Regions from separate parts of the Streptomyces sp. ICN903 genome, predicted to be linked through region 1. Evidence: riboswitches for the same ligand, from Rfam matches in the RefSeq annotation. Region 1 holds a riboswitch; each other region holds the start of a gene.

The links. Region 1 has a riboswitch for cyclic di-AMP ahead of L7D48_RS18295 (M23 family metallopeptidase). Riboswitches for the same ligand answer to the same signal wherever they lie in the genome.
Region 2: another riboswitch for cyclic di-AMP. It lies ahead of L7D48_RS29535 (transglycosylase family protein); the one in region 1 lies ahead of L7D48_RS18295 (M23 family metallopeptidase).
Region 3: another riboswitch for cyclic di-AMP. It lies ahead of L7D48_RS22500 (transglycosylase family protein); the one in region 1 lies ahead of L7D48_RS18295 (M23 family metallopeptidase).

The regions. Positions count from the first base shown of each region.
Region 1 is NZ_JAKMAY010000178.1:1,955-5,221, reverse strand. Features, by position in the region: gene L7D48_RS18300 (pitrilysin family protein) at 1-976, shown strand, start outside; cyclic di-AMP (ydaO/yuaA leader) riboswitch at 1,183-1,356, shown strand; gene L7D48_RS18295 (M23 family metallopeptidase) at 1,370-2,278, shown strand; gene L7D48_RS18290 (GntR family transcriptional regulator) at 2,469-3,161, shown strand.
Region 2 is NZ_JAKMAY010000048.1:18,115-21,381, reverse strand. Features, by position in the region: gene L7D48_RS07650 (GNAT family N-acetyltransferase) at 427-1,161, shown strand; partial or broken gene L7D48_RS07645 (IS5/IS1182 family transposase) at 1,181-1,519, opposite strand; cyclic di-AMP (ydaO/yuaA leader) riboswitch at 1,956-2,132, shown strand; gene L7D48_RS29535 (transglycosylase family protein) at 2,175-3,215, shown strand.
Region 3 is NZ_JAKMAY010000263.1:1,182-4,448, forward strand. Features, by position in the region: gene eno (phosphopyruvate hydratase) at 1-874, opposite strand, end outside; gene L7D48_RS22500 (transglycosylase family protein) at 1,138-1,842, opposite strand; cyclic di-AMP (ydaO/yuaA leader) riboswitch at 1,849-2,018, opposite strand; gene L7D48_RS29210 (transglycosylase family protein) at 2,254-3,225, opposite strand.

The DNA of each region.
Region 1 (3,267 bases):
CGAGGTCGAGCGGCTGGTGCGCAACCGCCTGGACGAGATCCCGCACGAGCTGGCCAATCCCGCCCGCCGGGCGGCCATCGCGCTGTCGAAGGAGCTGTTCCCGGCCGACTCCCGGCTCTCGCGCCCCCGCCAGGGAGCCGAGGAGACCATCAGGAACATCGACGCCGAGGCGGTGCGCGCCTTCTACACGGAGCATGTGCGGCCCTCGACGGCCACGGCCGTGGTGGTGGGCGACTTCACCGGGGTGGACCTGGACAAGGCGCTGGCCGAGACCCTGGGCGACTGGAAGGGCGCGGCCGCCGGGCCCCGCCCGGTCCCGCCGATCACGGCGGACGACACCGGCCGGGTGATCGTCGTGGACCGGCCCGGAGCGGTGCAGACCCAGCTGCTCATCGGCAGGATCGGCCCCGACCGGCACGACCGGGTCTGGCCCGCCCAGGTGCTGGGCACGTACTGCCTGGGCGGCACGCTCACCTCCCGCCTGGACCGGGTGCTGCGCGAGGAGAAGGGCTACACCTACGGCGTACGGGCCTTCGCCCAGGTGCTGCGTTCCTCGCCCGAGGGCACCGGCGCCTCGATGCTGGCGATCAACGGCTCGGTGGCCACCGATGTGACGGGTCCCGCTCTGGAGGACCTGTGGGGCGTGCTGCGCACCCTGGCGCAGGAGGGTCTCACCGACGCCGAGCGCGACACGGCCGTGCAGAACCTGGTGGGGGTGGCCCCGCTGCGTTACGAGACGGCGGCGGCCGTCGCCGGCACCCTCGCCGACCAGGTGGAACAGCACCTCCCCGACGACTACCAGGCGAAGCTGTACGCCCGCCTCGCCGAGACCGGCACGGTGGAGGCGACGGCGGCGGCCGTGGCCGCCTTCCCCGCGGACCGTCTGGTGACGGTGCTGGTGGGAGACGCGTCACAGATCGCCGACACGGTGCGCGACCTGGGCATCGGAGAGGTGACGGTCGTCACGGACCAGTGATCCCCGGCCGCCTCGCGGCGGCCGCGCAGCGTAAGGCCCTTGGTGGGATGCCACACCAAGGGCCTTACATATGTCCGGTTTTGGGCCGTTCCAGTGGGTGGCTCATGTGGCATGGCCTACAAAAGCCGCTTTTTGCTTGCTCGCTCAAATTTGTCCGTTTAGCGTCGATCTCGCTGGCCGTCAGAAGTGACCGCGACCGCGGCCGACGGCAGTGATCGCCGAGTCCCCCGAGCGGGGGAGCCGGGGACCCACCCTCCCGCCCTTCACACGCGGGAGCGGTCCTCTTCCGAGGCACCTGGGGTGAATCGGGCCGTGCGCCCGTAGGAGACCTTCCTGCTCCGAACCCGACAGCTAACCCGGTAGGCGAGAAGGAAGGAAAGGAGCACGCCACCCATGGCGTTCACCCGTGCCACCGCGCAGCTCGCCGAGAAGCTGACCGGAAAGCTCACCGGGCTCACCGAGAGCCTCACCGAGAAGCACCACCTCTCCAGCCGCTCCGTGCGCACCCGCGTGGGCCTGGCCGGAGCCGCCGCCCTGACCGTCACCGGCGTGGTCGGCGCGGCCGCCACTCCCGCGATCGCCGCTCCGGACGGGGGCTCGGGGACCTACGCGCTGGGCTTCGTCCAGGCCATGGCCGTCGGTGACACGATCGCCGACGACGTCAGGGCCCAGGCCCAGGCCCAGCAGCGCGTCGCCGACGCCGCCGAGGAGAAGGCCGAGAAGGCCGAGGAGGCCGAGGAGGCCGAGAAGGCCGCCGCCGAGCGCGAGGCCGCCGAGAAGCGTGAGGCCGCCGAGAAGCGCGAGGCCGAGAAGGCCGCCGCCGAGAAGCGCGAGGCCGCCGAGGCCAAGCGCGCGAACGAGCGCGCCGACCGCTCCGCCGAGCGCCGTTCGGCCACCGGCTACGTCGACCCGGTCGCGGGCGTGGACACCACCACCACCTACAAGCAGGCCGGCGCCTCATGGTCCTCCGGCAAGCACAGCGGCATCGACTTCCCCGCCAACACCGGCACCCCGGTGCGGTCCGTCGGCCCGGGCACCGTGGTGACGGTCGGCTGGGGCGGCGCGTACGGCAACCAGGTCGTCATCCGCCACGACGACGGCAAGTACACCCAGTACGCCCACCTGTCCGCCACCAAGGTCTCGGCGGGCCAGAAGGTCGACGGCGGCCAGCACATCGGCGCGGTCGGCTCCACGGGCAACAGCACCGGCCCGCACCTGCACTTCGAGGCCCGCAACGGCGCCTACTACGGCTCGGACTTCAACCCGATCACCTACCTGGCGGGCAAGGGCGTCGACGTCTGACGGACCCCGCCCGCAGGGCACCGGGCAGCCGCGCCCGTCACGCACCGGCATCCGCCGCGCGACCGAGAGGTCGCGCGGCGGATGTTTTCACGCCTGTTTTCCGGCTGGCATCGGAAAACGCGTTCCGGTGGAATACAGTTCGACTCTGCGGTACTTCGGGGAACATGGAGACGGCGGCGGAGGTCGGCCCATGCGCATTTCCGCGCACATGGTGTGCAGCGCGGTCCGTGACGACATCGTCTCCGGTTTTTTCCCGCCCGGATCCCGGCTCACCGAGGAACTCCTCGCCAGACGCTACGGCGTCTCGCGCGTCCCGGTGCGCGAGGCGTTGCGGACCCTGGAGTCGGAGGGTTTCGTCGTCTCCCGCCGCCACGCGGGCGCCTGCGTCGCCCGGCCCACCGAGCAAGAGGCCGCCGACCTGCTCGACATCCGCGCCCTGCTGGAGCCGCTGGGCACCGCGCGGGCCGCCCGGCGCCGCACCGAGGCGCAGCTGAGGGTCCTGCGCGGACTGGTCCGCCTGGGGCTGCAGCGGGCGGAGAGCGGCCGGTTGTCCGACCTGAGGGCGTTGGAGGACTGGTACCACGAGACGATGGCCCGCGCGTCGGGCAGCCCCAGCCTGGCCTCGCTGCTCACCCAGCTGCGCCGCAAGATCACCTGGGTGTACGCCGCGGAACCGCCGCTGCGCGCGGTCGCCGTGTGGCGTGAGCACGGAGCCATCGTGGACGCCGTCGCACGCGGCGACGCGGAACGGGCGCGCGTCCTGGCCAGCGAGCACGTGGAACGCTCCGTCGCGGTGCGTCGCGAGCAGCGCCCGGTGGCCGCGCGACGGCCGCCGGAAAAGCCCGGTGAGGAGAGCGAAACACGCCGTAAACACACCGTGTGACAATTCGTAACAGGAATTGTGTACACAGGACGGGAATACGCGGGGAATGCGCGCCGGGAAAGTTCCGGGTGCGGAAAAGGCTGCGGGGCCGCTCGCCCCGCAGCCT
Region 2 (3,267 bases), on a different contig from region 1:
GGGGCCCGGCGAGGCCGGGCGGGGCAGTGTCCGAGTTGCCCTGCTCGGGTGTGGTTCGGGAGCGCGGCGCCGACTCCCGTGCTGACTCGGTGCTGACCGAAAGCTCACGTCATCACCCGTCCCCACTCCTCCCGTGCTGACTTGATGCTGACTACGCCGCGTACAACTCCGGCATGAAGCGCAGAACGGACACCCGCACCCCGGCGGCCCGCGAGTCGCAGTGGGTGTGGTGCGCGGGCCGTCGACCACGCCTGGCACGGCGGTTCCCCATCAAGTCCTGCTTGTCGAGTCTTTCCGCGGATCTCGCTCCGGACGGTGACGCCCTCCATGGTTCAGCGGGGGACTCGCCGGCGAGTCACGGCGCCGGTCGTGCCGACTGGTCGATTTCCCCGGCGCGCGGCGATCTCGGGGTGGCACGATCAGGGTATGAGCGGTGATCCGTTGCTGGTCCGTGCCCGTGGCCTGTGGGAGGTGCTGGCCGCTGCGCCCGTCTCGTTCGAGCCGTCCGGCGGTGTGACGGTGGTTGCCTCGCCCGAGTCGGGGCTCTGTCCGCCATCTTGGGCAGGCATCGTCGTGCTGGGTGACGCGGCGATCGTCACCGCACCGACGGGGGCCGCCGCGAGAGCGTTGAGGTGCGCGGTGGCCGAGGTGCCGACGGACTCACTCACCGAGGCCGATGTGCTCCGGGCGATACTGCCCGTTGCCGAAGTACTCGGCCCTGCCACCTTGGGATACGTGTCCTCGGACGACTTCCGTCCTGCGGTGGCCGGTGCGGCCGTCGAGGACACGACCCCTGGACATCGGGAACTCCACGGGTTGGTGAGATCGGTGGGGCGGGAGGAAGCGGGTGAGAGCGGGATGGAGGAGATCACCTCTCCCGCGTTCATCGTCCGTGAGGGAGCCGAGGTGACAGCCGCGGCCGGGTATCGGACGTGGCCGGCTTCGACCGCGCACATCAGCGTGCTGACGGCCCCGCTTCACCGGGGCCGCGGACTGGCCCGGCGGGTGGCTTCCGCAGCGGTGGCGCATGCGCTCGCTGCGGGCCTGATGCCTCAGTGGCGGGCTCGACCGGTGGAATCCCGCAGGGTCGCAGCCGCCCTGGGTTTTCGGGAGTTGGGGACACAGCTGAGTCTTCGTCTCGACCAGGGCAAGCTCAGCTAGGAGCTGTGTGATGTTGTGATCAATCGGCTGCTTGCAGGAGATCTCCGAGCCAGATCACCGAGGCCCGCAGTTCGGGGCCGGCGAGGTGGCTCTCAGGTGTCTTGTCGAAGCGTGTGGCGATGCCGCGCCAGTCCTTCGGTTGGTCGATCGCCCGCTCGACGGTGTTTCGATCACGGTAAAGACCGGCGTCTTGGGTGACGGGGCGCTCGCCCCGGCTGCCACTCTTCTTGCGGTCGGCGGCCTGATCCTTCTTCTCCGGGACGACGGCCTTGCTGCGGAGTCTGCGCGGGGAGGCGCGGTTGGCACGGGACGAGTACGCCATGTCTGCGGCGACCGCGTCCGGCCGGGAGCGGCCCCGAAGACATCGGGGGTGGCCCGGTCGCGCGGTGAGCGGGGGCGGGAATCCGGTGAATCGGCCTCCTTGTGTGCTCCTGGAGCTTAAAGCTGTTTGGTGCGGAAAAAGGCGATGTAAGGAACTGCCTTTCCGGTGATGTGTTCGGAGTCACAGTTTCGATCGTCTCGCTCGCCCTTCGCGGGAAGATCCAATTCTCCTGTCTCCCGGATTCTCCGTGTCACCCGGAGAATTGACTCGTACTCGATCGTCCCGGGAGGTCGTGAGCCGGTCGGGATCCTGTGCGGACCGTGTTCATGATTCACGACTCGGTGACAGCGCGAAGGGCCTTGTTCTTCCGGCGCCTTGTCTCCGTGAATTGGTTGTGTTTATGTGTCCTGGCCTCCGCCGCATCGCGGGGGTTCCACCGCCGGGACGCCGAGTCCTGCCGCCCGGCCGGTGGAGGGAGCGCAGCCGACCATGGCAGGAGCGGGGAAACCGAGTTAAGTGCCGCGACCGCGATTTTTCCGCGATCCGGCTTGGGGTGAAGCCCTTCCCGAAGTGCCCTCGGGCACCCGGGAAGGCCGGGCAACTCCAGCCCGAATCCGACAGCTAACCTCGTAGGCGTGGGAGAGGACTCACACCCATGTCTCGTGGCCGCCACCGTCGTCCGAGCAAGTCTTTGATTTCCCGTCAGTTCTCCCGGATCTCCCTGGTCGCCGCGGCCGGTGGCGCGGGAATCGCGGCGCCGATGGTCGCGGCCGGCAGTGCGAACGCGGCTTCCGCCGAGGTGTGGGAGAAGGTCGCCGAGTGCGAGAGCAGCGGCAACTGGTCCATCAACACCGGCAACGGCTACTACGGCGGACTGCAGTTCTCGCAGTCCAGTTGGGAGGCGGCCGGCGGCACCGAGTACGCGCCGCGCGCCGACCTGGCCACCAAGCAGGAGCAGATCGCCGCCGGTGAGAAGCTGCTCGAACTCCAGGGGCCGGGAGCCTGGCCCACCTGCGGACCGGCGGCCGGGCTCACCCGGGGCTCCGGCGCCCCCGGCAGCGCCCCCGCCACCCAGACGGGCGGCGAGTCCGGGGTGAAGACGGGGACGGAGTCCGGGGCGAAGGCCGGGGCCGAGCGCAAGCCCGCCGCCGGCTCCCACACAGTCGCACCCGGCGACACCCTCCACCGGATCGCCACCGCCCACGGTGTGGAGGGCGGCTGGCAGGCGGTCTACGACGCCAACCGCGAGACCGTCGGCGACAACCCGCACCTGATCTTCCCCGGCCAGGAGCTGAGCCTGGCCGCCCGGTCCTCCGGCGGAGAGCAGGAGCGCGCCCCGGAGCGCGCCGACCGTACCCAGGCCCGCCCGGCCGCTGAGAAGACCGCCCCCCAGGCCTCACCGAAGACCTACGCGGACAACCTCGACGGCTGGATCCGCGAGGCCCTGGACATCATGCGGGCCAACGGCATCCCCGGCACCTACGAGGGCATCCACCGCAACATCATCCGCGAGTCCGGCGGCAACCCGAACGCGGTCAACAACTGGGACATCAACGCCCAGCGCGGCACCCCCTCGATCGGCCTGCTCCAGGTCATCAAGCCCACCTTCGACGCCTACCACGTCCCGGGCACGGCGAACAGCCAGTACGACCCGGTCGCCAACATCGTCGCCGCCTGCAACTACGCGGCCGACCGCTACGGCTCGATCGACAACGTCAACGGGCCCTACTGAGCCGACCGGGACCGCGGCGACCGGGACTGCGGCGACCGGGACTGCGGCGACC
Region 3 (3,267 bases), on a different contig from region 1:
CCCAGTCGTCCTCGAACAGCGGGTCCTCGATGGAGACCAGCGGGTACGCCTCGACCAGCTCGGCGTAGTAGTCGGTCATCTGGGCGGCGGTGCGCTCCTGGCCCTCGAAGACGTACTTCCCGTCCTTGTGGAACTCGGAGGCGGCGACGTCCAGGGCGAGGGCGACGTCCTGGCCGGGGGTGTAGCCGGCCTGCTTGATGGCCTCCAGGATGAGGTCGAGCGCCTCGCGGTTGGAGCCGAGGTTGGGGGCGAAGCCGCCCTCGTCGCCCAGGCCGGTGGACAGACCGCGCTCCTTCAGCACCTTCTTGAGGGTGTGGTAGACCTCGGTGCCCCAGCGCAGGGCCTCGGAGAAGGACTCGGCGCCGATCGGCGCGATCATGAACTCCTGGATGTCCACGTTGGAGTCGGCGTGCGAGCCGCCGTTGAGGATGTTCATCATCGGCACCGGCAGCAGGTGCGCGTTCGGTCCGCCGAGGTAGCGGAACAGCGGCAGGTCGGACGCCTCGGAGGCGGCGTGGGCGACGGCCAGCGAGACGCCGAGGATGGCGTTGGCGCCGAGGGAGGACTTGTCCGGGGTGGCGTCCAGGTCGAACATCGCCTGGTCGATCAGGCGCTGCTCGGTGGCGTCGTAGCCGACCAGCTCCGGGCCGATCTGCTCGATGACGGCGAGGACGGCCTTCTCGACGCCCTTGCCGCCGTAGCGGCCCTTGTCCCCGTCACGCAGTTCCAGGGCCTCGAAGGCGCCGGTGGAGGCGCCGGACGGAACGGCCGCACGGCCGGTGCTGCCGTCGTCGAGGCCGACCTCGACCTCGACCGTGGGGTTGCCTCGCGAGTCGAGGATCTCGCGGGCCACTACGACGTCGATGGACGGCACGAGGGTCTCCTTCGTGTGTGTCGGGCATGTGTGTCGGGTCTCAGTGCCCTGAGCCTATCCGGCCCGCGCACGCCACCTCGCCGACAGCCCGTGCCATACGGCGGAACGGAGGGTGAAATCGCAGCTCAGAGGGGGCGGGAGCATTTTGTTTCCAAATTGAATAAACCCGGTGCGGCGCGCCCTCCGCCGAGGGAGGTGACACACCGCACCGGGATGGCGCCGCCTGGTGACGGAAGTGGCGCCGCGGCGGGCACAGCAGGGGATCAGACCCGGAGCTGCTGGCCGGGGAAGATCAGGTTGGGGTCGTCGCCGATGACGTCGGCGTTGTCCTGGTGGATCTGCTGCCAGGTGGTGCCGTGGGCGGCCGCGATGGCGCGCAATGTGTCGCCGGACTTGACCGTGTAGCCGGACTCGGCGCCGCCCTGGCGGCCGTCGGCCCGCTCGGAGGCGCCCTGCGACCGGGACTGCTCCTGGGACTGCGACTGCGACTGCTTCTGGGACTGCGACTGGGACTGGGACTGGGGCTGCGCCCCGGAGCGCCCCTGCCCGGCGCCGGAGCGGCCGCCGTCCGGGTCCACCTCGGCCGCGGGGCCGCCGGCGGTGAGGCCGCCCTTCTCGGCGCAGGCCCAGGCGCGCGGACCCTGCATGGCGAGCAGCCGCTCGGCCACGGCGATCTGCTGCTCCCTGGTGGCCAGATCGGCGCGCGGCGCGTACCGGGTGCCGCCGGCGGCCTCCCAGCTGGACTGGGAGAACTGCAGACCGCCGTAGTAACCGTTGCCGGTGTTGATGGACCAGTCGCCGCCGGACTCGCACTGGGCCACCCGCTCCCAGGTGTCGACGGACGCGGCCGAGGCGCCCGGCGCGCCCGCCACCGGAACGGCGATGGCGGCACCCGCGGCGCCCGTCAGCGCGGCCGCGCGGACGGCCCTGGCGGTGCGACTGTCATGCCCCTTGCCGGTGAACAGCATGGACGTCCCTTATCTCACCGACGCCTGCGAGGTGAGCTGTCGGGTTCGGGCAGTGAGCAAGCCCGGCCGTCCGGGGCGCGGAGCCCCGGCGACTTCACCCCAAGCCGCTCCGGACCCTGCGGTCCGGGGCGGCGCCTACCTGGTTCCCCCGCTCCTGCCCTCGGCGCTGACGCGACGACTGCCCACCGGCCGCCGGCAGGATTCGGCGCTGCGGTCGGTGGCACTCGCGGTGCGAGCGAGACGACGGTAAGCACACCGGGGCATATGTCTCAAAGCATGTCAGAAAGCGGCAATTCACCCTTTCTGACGCCCGCACGGCCGGAACCCGCAGGTCAGGTGAGGAGCGTTAGGCCGGACAGGAACGACACGCCGCAGTCGCCCGGGAGGGTCATCCCGCAGGGCCGTCCGCACTCATCCGAGAGTGAGCTCCTGTCCCGGCAGGATCAGGTCCGGATCCTCGCCCACGACGTCCTCGTTGCTCTCGTACAGCCCGCTCCAGCCGCCCGGGACGTTCTGTTCCTGTGCGATCGTCACAAGCGAGTCGCCGGGGCGCACCAGATAGCTCTCGTCGGCCGCGCGGGCTCCCAGACCGCTCACGGTGCCCGCCAGCGCGGGGCGCTCGGCACGGGCGGAGCGGTCGGCGGCCTCCCCGGACCGCTCGTCGCCGGCGGCCTCCCGGCCCTCCGGCGCCCGGCTCTCCGCGCCCCGCTCCAGCTCCAGTTCGCGCGGGTCGCGCTCGCCGCGGTGCTTTCCGGTGCCCTCACCCGCCCCGGCGCGGGCTTCTTCCCCGGCGCCGGTGTCCTTCGCGCGGCCGTCCTCGGCCTCACCGTCCCCGGCGCCGTCGCCCTCCGAAGCCTTCCGCTCGTCCCGGTCGCCTTCCTCGGCGGCGCCGTCCTCCGCGCCGCCACCGGACCCGGATCCGCCCTCGCCGTCGGCCGGGGACTCCTCCCGCGTCTCGTCGCCGCCCGGCAGGATGCCGTCCAGGAGGCCCCCGCCCTTGCCGCTCCCGCCGTCGCGCGCGTCGTCCTCCGGCAGGAGGTTGTCCGGGTCGATGGCCGGGGCCTCGCCGGTGGTGTCGTGGCGCAGCCCGGCGTTGACGCCGCAGGAGGGCCAGGCCTCCGGCCCCCGGTCGGCGAGGATCTTCTCGGCCACCGCGATCTGCTGGCTGCGGCTGGCGAGATCGGGGCGCTCGGCGTACGACGTACCGCCGTACCGCTCCCAGACCTCCTGGGTGAGCTGGAGGCCGCCGTAGTAGCCGTTGCCGGTGTCGGCGCTCCACAGGCCGCCGCTCTCGCACTGCGCGACCCGGTCCCAGGTGTCGAGGTCCGCCGCCTGCGCGCCTCCCGCCCCGAGCAGGGGGATGGCGAATCCCGCGCCGGTCACTCCGGCCGTGACGAAGATGGCGGGAGCCTGGCGGGGGCGGCG